DNA from 3 places in the Pectobacterium hainanensis genome. Region 2 is predicted to be linked to each of the others. Evidence: riboswitches for the same ligand, from Rfam matches in the RefSeq annotation. Region 2 holds a riboswitch; each other region holds the start of a gene.
What was found. A riboswitch is a leader RNA that binds a small molecule or an ion and turns the genes downstream of it on or off. The one in region 2 is predicted to bind thiamine pyrophosphate.
Positions count from the first base shown of each region.

Region 1: another riboswitch for thiamine pyrophosphate. It lies ahead of thiB (thiamine ABC transporter substrate binding subunit); the one in region 2 lies ahead of thiM (hydroxyethylthiazole kinase).
Region 3: another riboswitch for thiamine pyrophosphate. It lies ahead of thiC (phosphomethylpyrimidine synthase ThiC); the one in region 2 lies ahead of thiM (hydroxyethylthiazole kinase).

Region 1 is NZ_JBJYIN010000005.1:263,339-268,618, forward strand. It holds gene sgrT (glucose uptake inhibitor SgrT) at 57-221, opposite strand; gene sgrR (HTH-type transcriptional regulator SgrR) at 312-1,970, shown strand; TPP riboswitch at 2,008-2,137, shown strand; gene thiB (thiamine ABC transporter substrate binding subunit) at 2,188-3,201, shown strand; gene thiP (thiamine/thiamine pyrophosphate ABC transporter permease ThiP) at 3,177-4,784, shown strand; gene thiQ (thiamine ABC transporter ATP-binding protein ThiQ) at 4,771-5,280, shown strand, end outside.
Region 2 is NZ_JBJYIN010000002.1:132,266-137,545, reverse strand. It holds gene thiD (bifunctional hydroxymethylpyrimidine kinase/phosphomethylpyrimidine kinase) at 1-553, opposite strand, end outside; gene thiM (hydroxyethylthiazole kinase) at 550-1,344, opposite strand; TPP riboswitch at 1,381-1,480, opposite strand; gene ACKPVM_RS02735 (LysR family transcriptional regulator) at 1,726-2,652, opposite strand; gene ACKPVM_RS02730 (aspartate ammonia-lyase) at 2,788-4,209, shown strand; gene ACKPVM_RS02725 (anaerobic C4-dicarboxylate transporter) at 4,606-5,280, shown strand, end outside.
Region 3 is NZ_JBJYIN010000027.1:6,270-11,549, forward strand. It holds gene hemE (uroporphyrinogen decarboxylase) at 1-624, opposite strand, end outside; gene nudC (NAD(+) diphosphatase) at 652-1,470, opposite strand; gene rsd (sigma D regulator) at 1,579-2,040, shown strand; TPP riboswitch at 2,175-2,313, shown strand; gene thiC (phosphomethylpyrimidine synthase ThiC) at 2,430-4,379, shown strand; gene thiE (thiamine phosphate synthase) at 4,376-5,038, shown strand; gene ACKPVM_RS19725 (HesA/MoeB/ThiF family protein) at 5,028-5,280, shown strand, end outside.

The DNA of each region.
Region 1 (5,280 bases), on a different contig from region 2:
TGGCTGGTGAAATACACCATTACTCAGAATGCTTTTCTCACTACCGTTACCGTTCGCTAGAGCCAGCGGCGGTATTCCTCTTCCGACAAGGATTCAATTTGCCACTGGGTAACCTGTTGCAATAACGCCATTCGCTGTTGAACAGATATCCAACGTAACCACGTTGCCCGACATGCCACGAAATAATCACGATAGAATGCATACCGTTGGGAAATCGCCATCAGCCACCTCCACGCTTTCATTATGCAAAAGTATCAGCGTAATATAGGGAAAGATAAATTGATGACTTTAAGACCGGGAGTTCCTCTTTTATGTCTTCCAACCGTCTTCAACAGCAGTTCATTCGCCTGTGGCAACACTTTCAAGGGCAATCGACCGATACCACACTGCAAGAACTGGCGGCCATATTAAGCTGCTCGCGCCGTCATATCCGTTCACTGTTGGGGGCAATGCAACGACAGGGTTGGCTAACCTGGCAGGCAGAAGCAGGCAGAGGAAAACGCTCACAGCTTTCGTTCATTTATACCGGTCTCGCGCTGAAAGAGCAGCGGGCAGAGGATTTATTGGAACAAGATCGTATCGATCAACTGGTTCAGCTTGTCGGTGACAAAGAAACCGTACGCCAAATGCTCTTGTCCCATCTTGGTCGTAGCTTTCGTCAAGGCAAACATATACTGCGTATCCTGTATTACCGGCCATTGCGTAATTTACTGCCCGGTTCAGCGCTACGACGCTCAGAAATGCATATCGCCAGACAAATATTCAGCGGATTAACCAATATAAATGAGGAAAACGGGGAACTGGAACCCGATCTGGCACATCACTGGCAGAGACTGGAACCCTTGCGTTGGCGCTTTTATCTACGCCCGTCAATCCGTTTTCATCATGGACGTGAGCTCACGATGAATGATGTCATCACCTCACTGACCCGGCTAGCGGAACTCCCTCTGTTTTGTCATATCGACAGTGTCACCTCGCCTATGCCTTTTGTCATCGACGTGCGGTTAAAGAGTGACGATAACTGGTTACCGTGGCTGCTTGGCAGTGTGCCGGCCATGATCCTGCCTCAGGAATGGCGAACGCTGCCCGATTTTGCCAGACACCCGATTGGCACCGGGCCTTACGCCGTTGTCAGCAATAACAACAACCATATGAAAATACGTGCCTTTGATGACTATTATGGTTATCGAGCGCTTATTGACGAGGTCAATATCTGGGTATTACCAGATGAGCCGGAAGAAATGCCCGTTTCTGTCAAAGTGCAGTCCGATGATTCCCGTCACGAACAGTTGGAAAGCAGGATGGAAGAAGGCTGTTATTTCATTATGTTTGATAAACGCTCGCCGCTAGCCAAACATCCTGACATTCGTCGTTGGCTCTGGCAGGTATTTAACCCCATTGCGCTGCTAAGCCATGCCGATGCCGCCCATCAGCGAGACTGGTCACCGGCTTACAGCCTACTTCCTCGCTGGCATCATCAACAGCCCAGTACGCCATTACCCAAACCCCACGGCCTTGAGCACGTCACACTCACCTTTTATCAGGCGCATCCTGAATACCAAATATTGAGTGAAATCATGCGTAAACTATTGGCAAAGCATGATGTCCATCTACACGTTCAAACCGTCAGTTACGAAGACTGGTATCAGGGAAACAGCGAAAGTGATATTTGGTTCAGTAGCGTGAACTGCTACCTTCCCCTCGAATTTTCGCTATTCGCCATGCTTTATGAGCTACCACTGATGCAACATTGTCTGGATGACGATCTGCATCAGGATGCGCACCAATGGCGTACCCATGCGCTTCCTATCGCAGAGTGGTGCGATAAGTTGGTCAACAGCGGTCAGTTACATCCTTTGCTCCATCATTGGCTGCAATTGCAAGGTCAGCGCAGTATGCGCGGGATTCGTATGAACATGCTGGGCTGGTTTGACTTCAAATCGGCCTGGTTTGTGCCGCCGGAAAACTGAGAACCTTTCCCTGCGACCTTGAACCCTTTACAATGACTCGTTCTCAACGGGGTGCGGAACAGGTTTCGCCACAGGATAGACCGCGGCGTAACGCTTTTTCGCTGAGAAAACACCCGTCGAACCTGATCCGGTTAATACCGGCGAAGGGATTTGAGAGTGCTCATCGCTGACTCAAAATCCTTTGCCACCCTATGATTTTCAGGAGTGCAAAGTGTTCATGACATCATTATTAAAACGTTCAGCCATCCTGCTGAGACAAAGCCTGCCCTGCTTATTACTGCTTTCCGCACCGGTTTTCGCCAAACCTGCGCTCACCGTCTATACCTATGATTCCTTCGCGTCCGAATGGGGGCCTGGTCCGGTCATTAAAACCGCCTTTGAAAAAGAGTGTGAATGTGAGCTCAATTTTGTCGCGCTGGAAGATGGCGCATCGTTATTGAACCGACTGCGTATGGAAGGTAAAAACAGTAAAGCGGACATCATTCTGGGATTAGACAATAACCTGTTGCAGGCTGCGGAACAAACCGGCTTGTTTACCCAACATAGTGTTGATACCCGTGCGCTTAAAGTGCCCGGCGGTTGGAGTAATGCAACGTTCGTGCCCTATGATTACGGTTATTTCGCTTTCGTCTATAACAAAGAGAAACTCAAAAATCCGCCCAAGAGTTTGCATGAACTGATCGACAGTGCCGAACCATGGAAAGTGATTTATCAGGATCCACGCACCAGTACGCCGGGATTGGGGTTACTGCTGTGGATGCAACAAGTGTATGGCGAACAGGCCCCCGAGGCATGGCAAAAGCTGGCAAAGAAAACCGTTACGGTGACCAAAGGCTGGAGTGAAGCTTACGGCTTGTTCCTGAAAGGCGAGGCCGATCTGGTCCTCAGTTACACCACGTCTCCGGCTTATCACATCATTGAAGAGAAAAAAGAAAATTACGCGGCGGCCAACTTCAGCGAGGGGCATTACCTGCAAATTGAAGTCGCAGGTCAGTTAGCCGCCAGCAAGCAGCCAGAACTGGCAAAACGGTTTATGCAATTCATATTAAGTCCGACATTCCAGCAGGCGATCCCCACGACCAACTGGATGTATCCGGTGATATCCACCGAGTTGCCCGCTGGGTTTGCCGCACTGCCCGTTCCAGAAAAATCACTGCAATACAGCGCCCAACAGGTCGCAGAAAAAAGGAATAGCTGGATTCAGGCATGGCAACGCGCCGTCAGTCATTGACAGCAGGCAGCGTATGGCCAGGACTATTGGCTGCTGCGCTGCTCATTACTGTCGCTACGCTGGCTTTCGGGGCGCTCTGGCTACAGGCTCCCGAGAGTCAGTGGGAAACGCTATGGCATGACAGCTATCTGTGGCATGTCATTCGTTTCACCTTTTGGCAGGCTTTATTGTCTGCATTATTCTCAACCATACCGGCCACATTTCTTGCCAGAGCATTGTACCGACGCCGCTTTCCCGGCCACCGCTGGCTAATGCGACTGTGCGCCATGACATTGGTGCTTCCCGTGTTGGTCGCCGTATTTGGTCTGCTCAGCGTGTATGGCAGTCAAGGATGGCTGGCACAACTCCTGACATTTTTAGGGCTTCCCTATCCATTCTCACCTTATGGTCTGCAAGGGATCCTGCTGGCGCACGTTTTCTTTAATCTGCCGCTGGCAACTCGTTTGTTATTACAAACGCTGGAAAGTATCGCAACCGAACAACGCCAGTTGGCCGCGCAATTGGGCATGAACGGCTGGCAGCACTTTTGTCTCGTCGAATGGCCTGCGCTGCGCAGACAAATTCTGCCAACCGCCGCGCTTATTTTCATGCTGTGTTTCGCCAGTTTCGCTACTGTGTTGTCTCTTGGCGGCGGTCCACGAGCCACCACTATCGAACTCGCCATTTATCAAGCCCTTAGTTTTGACTACGATCCTTCACGCGCGGCATTACTGGCATTGATCCAGATGGTTTGCTGTCTCGGACTCATGCTGTTCAGTCAGCGATTGGGACGTATTTTACCTGTTGGTCACACTCAGCAGTTGGTGTGGCGTAACCCGCAAGACAGTCGGTATAGTCAGCTTTGTGACAGCCTACTAATTAGCGCGTTATTACTTTTAGTCATCCCACCGCTACTGGCCGTCATCGTGGATGGCGTTAACCTGTCGCTCCTTGTGGTATTGCAACAACCCGTCTTATGGCAAACCCTGTTTACGTCGCTGCGCATTGCAATAAGCGCGGGGCTGTTATGTATCATCCTAACGATGATGCTGCTCTGGAGCAGCAGAGAATTGAAGTTGCGCCAACAAACGTTGTACGGTCAGCTGATGAATCTAAGCGGTATGTTGATCCTCGCGATGCCAGGTATCGTACTGGCAACCGGATTTTTTTTATTGTTTAACAATACGGTGGGATTACCGGATTCTCCTTACGCGTTAGTTGTGATGACCAATGCGCTCATGGCGATCCCCTATGCGCTTAAAGTACTGGAAAACCCGATGTACGATGTCGCTGAACGCTACAATCAGCTTTGTTTGTCATTGGATCTACAGGGCTGGCGGCGATTGAGAATCATTGAACTCTCTGCACTAAAACAACCGCTGGCGCAAGCATTGGCCTTTGCCTGTGTCTTATCGATCGGCGACTTTGGCATTATCGCCCTATTCGGCAGCGAGCAATTCCGCACGTTACCTTTTTATCTTTATCAGCAAATGGGTTCCTATCGCAGCGCGGACGGTGCCGTTACTGCCCTGTTGCTGATGCTTATCTGCTTTGTATTATTCACCCTGATTGAAAAACTGGCAGGTCGCCATGATCGCACTTGATAAGCTGACGTATCTTTATCAACACGTTCCCATGCATTTTGATTTTCACGTTCAATCAGGCGAACGCGTCGCCATTCTCGGCCCCAGCGGGGCAGGGAAAAGTACGTTGCTGAACCTGATTGCCGGTTTTCTGATGGCTGACAGTGGCTCGTTGCGCCTGAATGGCGAATCACATTTGCATACGCCACCGGCTAAGCGCCCCGTTTCGATCCTGTTTCAGGAAAATAACCTTTTTCCTCATCTGACCCTTGAGCAAAACATTGCGCTAGGTCTGAACCCCGGGCTTCGTCTGGACGACACACAACAAAAGACGTTAAGACAAATTGCGGATAACGTCGGATTAACGGCGTTACTCAACCGACTCCCTTCACAGGTTTCAGGAGGGCAACGTCAACGTGCAGCACTGGGACGCTGTCTAGTTCGCCAACGCCCGATTTTGCTGCTGGACGAACCGTTTTCTGCGCTCGATCCCGCATTACGACTAGAAATGCTGGAA
Region 2 (5,280 bases):
TTTCTTCTTCACTCAAATGTCCGCCCTTCATCAACACCGCATGACACCCTAGTGATAGCAAAGCCTCTCCTTGCTCAACCATCTCCTGCTCGTTGGCCGCTGGCGAACAATTCAGCAAAGCGGCGGCTTCCGGTAAGTTAGGCGTAATGAGCGACACCAAAGGCAACAGAGATCGCCGCAGGGAATCCACCGCATCAGGAGAAAGTAGCGGATCGCCGCTTTTCGCCAACATGACCGTATCCAGCACCACATAAGGCAGTGAGTAATGTTGGAGACGTTCAGCAACGGCTTCGACAATATCCGCCTCCGCCAGCATCCCAATTTTAGCGCTATCAATACGAACATCACTGAGCACCGAGTCTAGCTGAGCCGCGACGAAATCGGGTTCGATGCGATAAACCGACTGCACCCCGCGCGTGTTTTGTGCCACCAGCGCAGTAATCACCGTGGTGCCATACGCCCCTAATGCGGAAAACGTTTTTAAATCGGCCTGGATACCTGCACCGCCGCTAGGATCGGTACCTGCAATCGAGAGAGCATTGATCCGTTTCATACCAACGCCTCCGCACGTAAACCATATAGCTGGTCGAGAAAAGCCGGAATAAAGCTTCCCGGCCCTTGCGCCAATGAAGCTGCCCGCTCGCCTGCAAACGACATAACATGGCACGCAGCGGCAACATGTTGTAAACGGTCGCCCTCAAGCGCGCAAAACCCGGCAACGACCGCCGATAATGCGCACCCGGTTCCCACGACGCGAGTCATCATTTTATCGCCGCCGCTGATCAAGAAATCCCGTTGACCATCCGTTACGTAATCCCTTTCTCCCGTAACGGCAACAACCGTAGACAGACGGCGAGCCAGTTCACGTGCCGCAGGCAGTGCACTTAGCGAATCGCTGGTGCTGTCCACGCCACGCCCTTGCGTATTCATGCCAGACAGCGCCATGATCTCAGAGGCATTTCCGCGAATCGCCGCGGGTGCCAGCGTCAACAACTCATGAGCAAATCGCGTTCGATACGTTAATCCGCCGACGGCGACAGGATCGAGTACCCACGGCGTCCCCGCCTGATTTGCACTCTGTATCGCTGCCAACATAGCATCAGCGCGATCGTGCTCCAGCGTTCCGATGTTAATTAACAACGCATCGGCTAACGCACTGAATTGAGCAGCCTCATCAGGATCGACAACCATGGCTGGCGAGGCGTTTAACGCCAATAAGACATTCGCCGTAAACGACTGCACCACATCATTGGTCAGACAGTGGACTAACGGAGATCGAGCATGGAATTGCGTTAATGACGCAGCCGTACAGGCTACGGATAAAGAGACAGGTCGAGTGTTCATCATTCTCCCAACCGGCGTTCAAGAAGGCGGTAACCGGCTGGAATACCGTGACTTCCCTCCGCTGGCATTATCCAGTTCAGGTAATACGGGTATTTCTCAGCCCTTTACCAAGAAAGGGGCACCCCGAGTCATGTACTTACGGTTGCAGCATAAGTAAGTGGTGTACGTAAAGCAAGCAGACGGTACATTCTGCCGATAAATCCGGTTTGCATGGTATATCCGTCATACTTCAAGTTGCCTGTGCGTTGGCTGCGCTCGTTACTCGGCTCACTTACTTGAGTAAGCTCATCGGGATTAAATGAGAGACATCCTGAATAATTCGAGTGGAGAGAAAAATTATCATTTTAAATAACACAGATAATTTGAATTATTTAGGATCTATCAATCAATTCGTATCTTACTGTAAAAATCATTCTCCAGCATTTTCTCCATAATAGCCTTGATCTCGATAGAAAGGCTTTTGTAAAAATCAGACAATTCGTCATCCCGGCATAACAACACAATTTTTCGATTCTCTTTACGATGGTTAATGTCTATAAACTTTAACGCATCAAAAAATGAGGGATTAATAGAAACAAACAGCGGCGTTGTTAATGTCCAACCATAGCCACAGGCAATGAGTCTGATAATATCGTCAGCATTGCTGATTTCAAATTGAATGTTAGGATTGAAGTTATTCCATTTCAACCAGTTAAGCGTCTGCACACCCGTTGGGGTATCACTGGTATACGCAATATAATCCCGGTTTTTACATAATGCGTTCAAACTGGTTTCTGACCACGATTTAGGGCAGACACACATAAATTCTTCTTCAATCAAAGGATATATTCTCACACCGCTGGGTATTTCCGTGTGAAGCATGGTCACCGCCAGATTAATTTCCCCTTTGTTTAAAGCCGCTAATAAACCCGATGCCGTTCCCGTAATTTGGTAAACATGCTTAACCTTTGGTTGAAGCGTTTTAAGAATATCAAGCCCTACGGTTTTACTAATCGAGTCGACAAATCCAATTTTTAAATATGAAATCTGTCCTTGCCTGATCGCATTAATATGCTCTTGTAAGTAGACCCCTTCATTGATCAGCCTTTTTCCAAGTTGATACAGCGCCTGCCCGGTAATCGTCATCTGAATAGGGCGTTGAGAACGATTAATCAACTCGGTTTTGAGGGCATTCTCTAAATTGGCAATCTGCTGCGAGATAGAAGACTGTGTCAAATTCAGTTTTCTGGCGGCAGCCGTGAATGAGCCCGTCTCGGTGACAGCAAGAAACGACTGCAACTGCTTAAAATCAAAATTTATCTCTTTCATATCCCGCCATACTATTAATTTTTTTAATAAAGATTATCTATATTACCAATGCTTTTTTTTCTTTGAACTGGATCAAATTATATCCTACGCCACATAACTAATGTGGATAACGACTTTTATCCTGGAGATATTGATATGCGCGAAGAAAAAGATTTATTAGGTAATTTAATGGTACCACGGAATGCTTACTACGGAATTCAAACTCAACGGGCCGTGTTGAATTTTTCTGTTTCTGGTCGCACAGCGGCCGATGCGCCCTATTTCTTATGGTCAATTGCTGCGATCAAGCAAGCCGCTGCACAGGCTAATGCACAGATTGGCGCACTGAACGGAGAGAAAGCCGTCGCAATCGTTAAGGCATCACAAGAAGTGATGGAGGGTGCATTTGACTCGCATTTCCCCATTGATATTTTTCAGGGCGGCGGTGGCACATCAACAAACATGAATATGAACGAAGTGGTTGCCAACCGGGCGAACGAAATCATGACCGGTAATCTTGGCTATGACGCCGTTCATCCCAATACACATGTCAATATGGGACAATCAACGAATGACGTGATTCCAGCGGCAATGAAAATGACCAGTCGCACCAACGTCAAACGCTTGGTGGCAGAATTAGAAAAACTGGAATTAGCTTTAGCCGATAAGAGCCAAGCCTTTGCCAATAAGGTCAAGCTAGGACGGACGTGTTTACAAGATGCCGTTCCAATGACATTTGGACAGCAATTTGGCGGCTATCGCACACAAGTGACCCGGTTAAAAGAACGGCTTATACAGGCCAATGAAGATGCGCTGGCGTTGCCTCTGGGCGCAACGGCGATCGGAACGGGGCTGTCTACACATGAGGGGTATATCACTGCCGTTTACCAATGGCTTGAGAAAGTTACAGGAGAAAAATATTACCCGGAAGAGGATTTTTTTGATGGACTCCAGAACGGTGATTTTTATCTTGAAATCTCCGCTCAGCTTAAAAAAATTGCCGCATTTATGTCCAAAATGGCAACCGATTTCCGTATTCAGGGATCTGGCCCGCGCGCAGGCTTTAATGAAATCAAAGTACCCGCAGTCCAACCAGGTTCCTCCATCATGCCAGGCAAAATTAATCCCGTGATGCCCGAGTTGGTCAACCAAATCGCTTATCAGGTCATTGGTAACGATCTGGCGGTAACGATGGCGGTAGAAGGTGGAGAACTGGATTTAAATGTGTGGGAACCCGTTATTCTCAAAGCATTATTTGAATCGTGTTCCCTTCTGATTAATGTCATTCCGCTCTTTATTGAAAAATGCCTTCAGGGAATTGAAATCAACGAAGAAGTCAGCACTCGCTACGCACATGAAAGTACCGCGCTGGCCACGATCATATCAACCCTGTTCGGTTATCAGGTTGGCACTCGTATTGCCAAAATGGCTTATGAGAAAAAATGCAGCGTAAGGGAAGCCGTTTTATCCGAGAAATTACTGACGCCGGAACAAGCCGATTATCTTCTTGATCCTATGACTATGACCGATCCCAAGAAAAGTACAGCGGCGATTAAACGTTACCAGTCTGAAAAATAATTCAGACCAATAACCGTAATATTTATTTTTTAATTATATATATACCCTAAATACTTCAAGTTTCAGGGCAAACCGTTATTGCTTTGAACGATGCAATGCATTGGCCCGTCAATGCGAGGCTTATGAATGAATCAAATACGAGCGTAGCCAACGTACATGCAACTTGAAGTATGACGGGTAGATGACGGATATAAATGTAATGAGCGTGACCCAATGCTCATTACGCTTTAATTCCCATAACAATATACCCAAAATAATTCGAGTTGCATGAAGGCGGCAAGTGAGGGAATCCCGATGAGCTTACTTGAGTAAGTGATTCGGGTGAGTGAGCGCAGCCAACGCACAAGCAACTTGAAGTATGACGGGTATAAACACATTAAATTCCATGGTGAATATATGATAATCATACATATTTTTCTATTATTAGGCGCCATTATGCTTGCCGCTCGATGGGGTGGGATGGGTGTTGGCTTTGCCGGTGGTGTGGGATTAGGTATCGCTGTATTTATATTGGGTATCCCGGCTGGCTCCCCTCCTGTTGATGTCATGCTTATTATTCTGGCAACGATTATGGCGTTAGCAGTGATGCAATTGGCTGGAGGAATGGATTATTTAGTCTCCATAACAGAAAGAATATTACGTAATAATCCTAAATACCTTAATATTCTCGCACCAAGTGTAACCTTTATATTAACCGTTTTATCCGGAACCGGTTATACCGCCATGTCGGTTCTGAATGTTATTCAGGAGGTCGCTAAAGATAATGGTATCAGGCCCAGCCAACCGCTAAGTTCAGCCGTAGTAGCATCACAGTTGGGGATTACCGCCTCCCCGATTTCCGCAGCAACGGCGATTATGTATGTGACAGTGGAAAGTATGGGCGTTCCTTTTGGTCATGCCATGCTGGTCATCTTTCCAACGGCATTATTTGCCATGTTGGTCGCATCGTTTATTGCCAGTAAACAGGGAGTCTGCCTGGCAGAGGATCCTATTTATCAGAAAATGGTACAGGATAATTTGATTAATTTGCATACGCACAACGATTGCCAAATTAAGAAAAGTGCGAAGTAT
Region 3 (5,280 bases), on a different contig from region 2:
ATCAAAGACCATCACAGCCTGTGCGCCCGCACGAATCTGCGCGTTGAGATAAAGAATGACGCTATCGGCCAGTTTATCCAGCAGCAGATGTAATGTTTTAGGCTCAGCGAACATCATTTTCTTGATGACGGTAAACGCTTTGCTGCTGCCGCCTTCAACCATATAGGTCGCCAGCGTCCATGGACTACCCGAGAAGCCAATCAACGGCACCTCACCGGCGAGGCTTTTACGAATCGTCCGCACCGCATTCATCACATAGCCGAGTTCTTGTTCTGGATCGGGGACGGGTAATTTAACGACATCAGCATGAGATGCGATGGGAGAGCGGAAACGAGGGCCCTCTCCCGCTTCAAAATAGAGCCCTAAGCCCATGGCATCAGGGATCGTCAGGATATCGGAAAACAAAATGGCCGCATCAAGAGAATAGCGCCGCAAAGGTTGTAATGTGACTTCACACGCCAGCTCAGCATTCTTACACAGAGCCATAAAATCACCGGCCTGTGCACGCGTTAGTTTGTACTCTGGCAAATATCGCCCGGCCTGACGCATCATCCATACGGGCGTGACGTCAACAGGTTGGCGTAACAACGCCCGCAAATAGCGATCGTTTTTCAGGTAGCTCATGTCATTTTCCTTTAGGCATTATGATGCTTATCGCAGTGACGTATCACGATGTGAGTGAATGGTAACACGATCGTTCTCATCCCATTCCCGACACAACACCACAGTATCCTCAATGAGGCGGCGAGCTACCGTTCCTGGTGGTGGTAAAATGGGCAAACGATCATAGCGAAACCAGGCCGCATCACGTAACTCTTTCGGATCGTGCTTGATATCTCCACCAGCATAATCGGCCATAAAAGCCATCATCAGTGAATGGGGAAAAGGCCAGGGCTGAGAAGTGATATAACGCAGGTTCTTAATCTGAATTTGGCTTTCTTCCATGACTTCGCGAGCAACAGTCTGTTCCAGCGTTTCTCCGACTTCAACAAACCCTGCTAGCACGGTGTACATGTTACCGCGATGGCGCTGATGTTGTGCCAGCAGAATCTCACTTCCACGACGAATAGCCACAATGATACAGGGCGCAATTTGGGGGTAATAACGTTCTTTGCAGTGGTGGCACAAACAGGCCAGCTCGGTTTTACTCGGTACCATCTCGTGACCACAGTAACCGCAAAAACGATGGGAGCGATAAAATTCAGCCAGTTGGATACCGCGTCCCGCTAGCTGGAACAGCCCGGCATCTTGCTCAATAAGTTGTCGGACGGAGGTCATCTCACTATCTCGATGCTGACACACAAGCCACACAGGTAAGCCCTGCCATTCACCGATGATACGTCCTCTCGCATCCTGTAATGACCATGATGCTGCGGTTCCCTGCGGTAGTTCTCCCTGAGGCAACCAGATTTGCCCAGCATCACTGACTACCCACCACCCACTTTCATCACCTTTTAACGTTTGTTCCATATCTTTTTATTGCTCCACTCTCACTTCACTGGCATTTTACACTCTGGGTGATGACATAAGTTTTATAACTAATATTTCAGTTATTTCTTACCGTTCACGGAGTCAACAATGCTAAACCAGTTACAAAGCCTGACTGAATACGTTGGTGGCAATAATGCGTTAATCGACCAATGGCTACAAGCACGTAAGCAGCTTCTTGTCACGTACTATCATCTGGTTGGCATCAAGCCGAATAAAGACACACTCTCACGTCTGGATGAAGAAGCTCTGGATCATTTTTGTCAGAATCTGGTGGATTATCTTTCGGCGGGTCATTTTCATGTCTATGAAAAGATGCTACATGAAGCCGCCATTCTCAGTGAACAAAAACTGGCTCGTTCAACCCAGCTTGACCATGCATTACAAACCAATACCCAGCAAATCATGACATTTTACGATAGCAGCCTGGTCACGGCTATCGATCATGATAACTGTCTTGAATTCCAGCAAGCGCTTTCTCATGTTGGCGAAGCGCTGGCTGAACGTTTTACGTTAGAAGACAAGATGATTCGACTGGTATTTGATAATTAACTTTTATTGCCAGTGAAATCATTTTGTTATCACTAATCATGTGATCTATCTATCACTGATATGCCGACACGCTTTGACATGGTGGTTTTGTCGTCATACAGTGTCGTTGTTGTAATCAGCCCGTTAACACTAGGGCTATCTTGTCGGAGTGCCTAGCGTACTTCCGTTCTTGACATTGTTGAGAAGGGAAAGACACAGGCTGAGACCGTTAATTCGGGATCCGCGGAACCTGATCGGGTTAATACCTGCGAAGGGAACAAGAGTAATTCGTTTCATTGCGCCATAGATAGCGTTGATCTAAATACGTTTTTTATGCGACCTGATACCCATTATTACTCCCTCCGTCTCCAGACAAGCAATTTTCCCTTTACGTCTTATAGGAACTTGCTATGTCTACAGAACCATTATTATCAAAACCGTCTAAAACTGGCCGTCGTGAGCAACGTGCAGCCGCCCAGCAATTTATCGATACACTACAAGGAATGGCATTCCCCAATTCTCAGCGAATCTATCTGACCGGCTCGCGAGAAGATATTCGTGTCCCCATGCGTGAAATTCAACTTAGCCCGACATTGGTGGGTGGAAGCAAAGATTCACCGCAATATGAACCAAACGAAGCCATTCCAGTTTATGACACCGCGGGCCCTTACGGTGACCCCGCCTCACACCCCGATGTACGTATTGGTTTGAGAAAGATCCGGGCTAACTGGATCGCTGAACGCAACGATACCGAAGCACTGGCAGGAGTAAGCTCCGATTTCACTCAGCAGCGCCTCGCCGATGCGGGTTTGGATCACCTCCGTTTCGAGCATTTACCGCATCCGATAAGAGCGAAAGCAGGAAAACGCGTCACACAATTACATTATGCTCGCCAGGGCATTATTACCCCGGAAATGGAATTTATCGCGATTCGTGAAAACATGGGACGAGAGCGAATTCGCGGTGAGGTGCTACGCCAGCAGCATCTAGGGCAAAGCTTTGGCGCACATTTACCCGAGAACATTACGCCTGAATTTGTACGACAGGAAGTCGCCGCAGGACGGGCCATTATCCCCGCTAATATTAACCACCCAGAATCAGAGCCCATGATCATTGGTCGGAACTTTCTGGTTAAAGTTAACGCCAATATCGGCAACTCGGCGGTCACGTCCTCTATCGAAGAGGAGGTGGAAAAGTTAGTCTGGTCAACCCGTTGGGGCGCGGATACGGTGATGGATCTCTCAACCGGTCGTTATATCCATGAAACCCGCGAATGGATTCTGCGTAACAGCCCGGTTCCGATTGGTACGGTCCCCATTTATCAGGCATTAGAAAAAGTGAATGGCGTGGCGGAAAACCTGAACTGGGACATGTTCCGCGACACGCTGCTGGAACAAGCAGAACAAGGCGTGGACTATTTCACCATTCATGCGGGTGTGCTGCTACGCTACGTGCCAATGACCGCCAAACGCCTGACCGGCATTGTGTCTCGCGGCGGATCTATCATGGCAAAATGGTGTCTGTCGCATCATAAAGAAAGTTTTCTCTATGAACACTTTCGTGAAATTTGTGAAATCTGTGCCGCTTATGATGTTGCGCTCTCACTGGGTGATGGATTACGTCCAGGTTCAATTCAAGACGCTAACGACGAAGCTCAGTTCGCCGAACTGCATACGCTGGGCGAGCTGACCAAAATTGCCTGGGAATACGACGTACAGGTGATGATCGAAGGCCCTGGACATGTACCGATGCAGATGATCCGCCGCAACATGACCGAAGAGTTGGAGCACTGCCACGAAGCGCCGTTCTATACGCTCGGCCCGCTAACCACGGATATCGCACCAGGTTACGATCATTTCACCTCTGGCATCGGCGCCGCGATGATCGGCTGGTTTGGCTGCGCCATGCTCTGTTATGTGACACCGAAGGAACATCTCGGTTTACCGAATAAAGAAGACGTTAAGCAGGGGTTGATTACCTACAAGATCGCCGCTCACGCCGCCGATTTGGCGAAAGGTCATCCCGGCGCACAAATCCGTGATAACGCCATGTCGAAAGCCCGCTTCGAATTCCGCTGGGAAGATCAGTTCAATCTGGCGCTCGATCCCCAGACGGCCCGTGCTTACCACGATGAAACTCTTCCTCAGGAATCCGGCAAAATCGCGCATTTCTGTTCCATGTGCGGCCCTAAGTTCTGCTCGATGAAAATTTCTCAGGAAGTGCGTGATTACGCGGCAAAACAGGAAGCCGAAGCGAAGCCTATTGAAGTCGGCATGGCCCAGATGTCGCAGGAATTCCGCTCTCGCGGCAGCGAACTTTACCACAGCGCAACAAGCCTGCTGACGGAGGAAGGAAAATGACGAGTCCTTTAACGGATACGCCTTTTGCACCAACAGAGCAAAAACTGGGGCTCTATCCGGTCGTCGATAGTGTGGAATGGATTAAACGTTTACTCAGTATCGGTGTAAAAACCATTCAACTACGAATTAAAGACCTACCTGATGAGCAGGTTGAACATGATGTTATCCAGGCAATCGAGCTGGGCCGTCTTTATCACGCTCGGTTATTTATTAATGATTACTGGCGGTTAGCAATAAAGCATCGCGCTTATGGCGTTCACCTGGGGCAGGAAGATCTCGATACCGCTGACCTGAGCGCAATAAAAAATGCAGGGCTGAGACTCGGCCTTTCTACCCATGACGATCGCGAACTCGCCCGCGCAATCGCCGTCAATCCGTCCTATATTGCGCTGGGGCATATTTTCCCCACGCAAACCAAAGAGATGCCATCCGCGCCGCAGGGGCTGGCCGAACTCACGCGACACATAACCGAACTGCGAGATCGCTTCCCCACCGTGGCGATCGGTGGGATCAGTACCGATCGCGTTCCTGCGGTATTGCAAACGGGCGTTGGCAGTATTGCCGTCGTCAGTGCCATCACCAAAGCATCTGATTGGCGCCGGGCAACAACGACACTACTCGACATGATCGAAGGGAGGGCCGGAGGCGATGGCAAATAATCATGAGAGCAAACACGATGGACTAAGCGATGAGGAATTCTTGCGCTACAGTCGCCAACTGCTACTGGAAGATATCGGTCCAGAAGGACAGGAAAAGCTCAAATCCAGCACCGTATTACTGGTTGGTCTGGGAGGGCTAGGCGCGCCGGCGTCAATGTATCTCGCCGCCGCCGGTATCGGTACATTGCTGTTAGCTGACAATGACAAGCTGCACATCAGTAACCTGCAAAGGCAGATTCTCT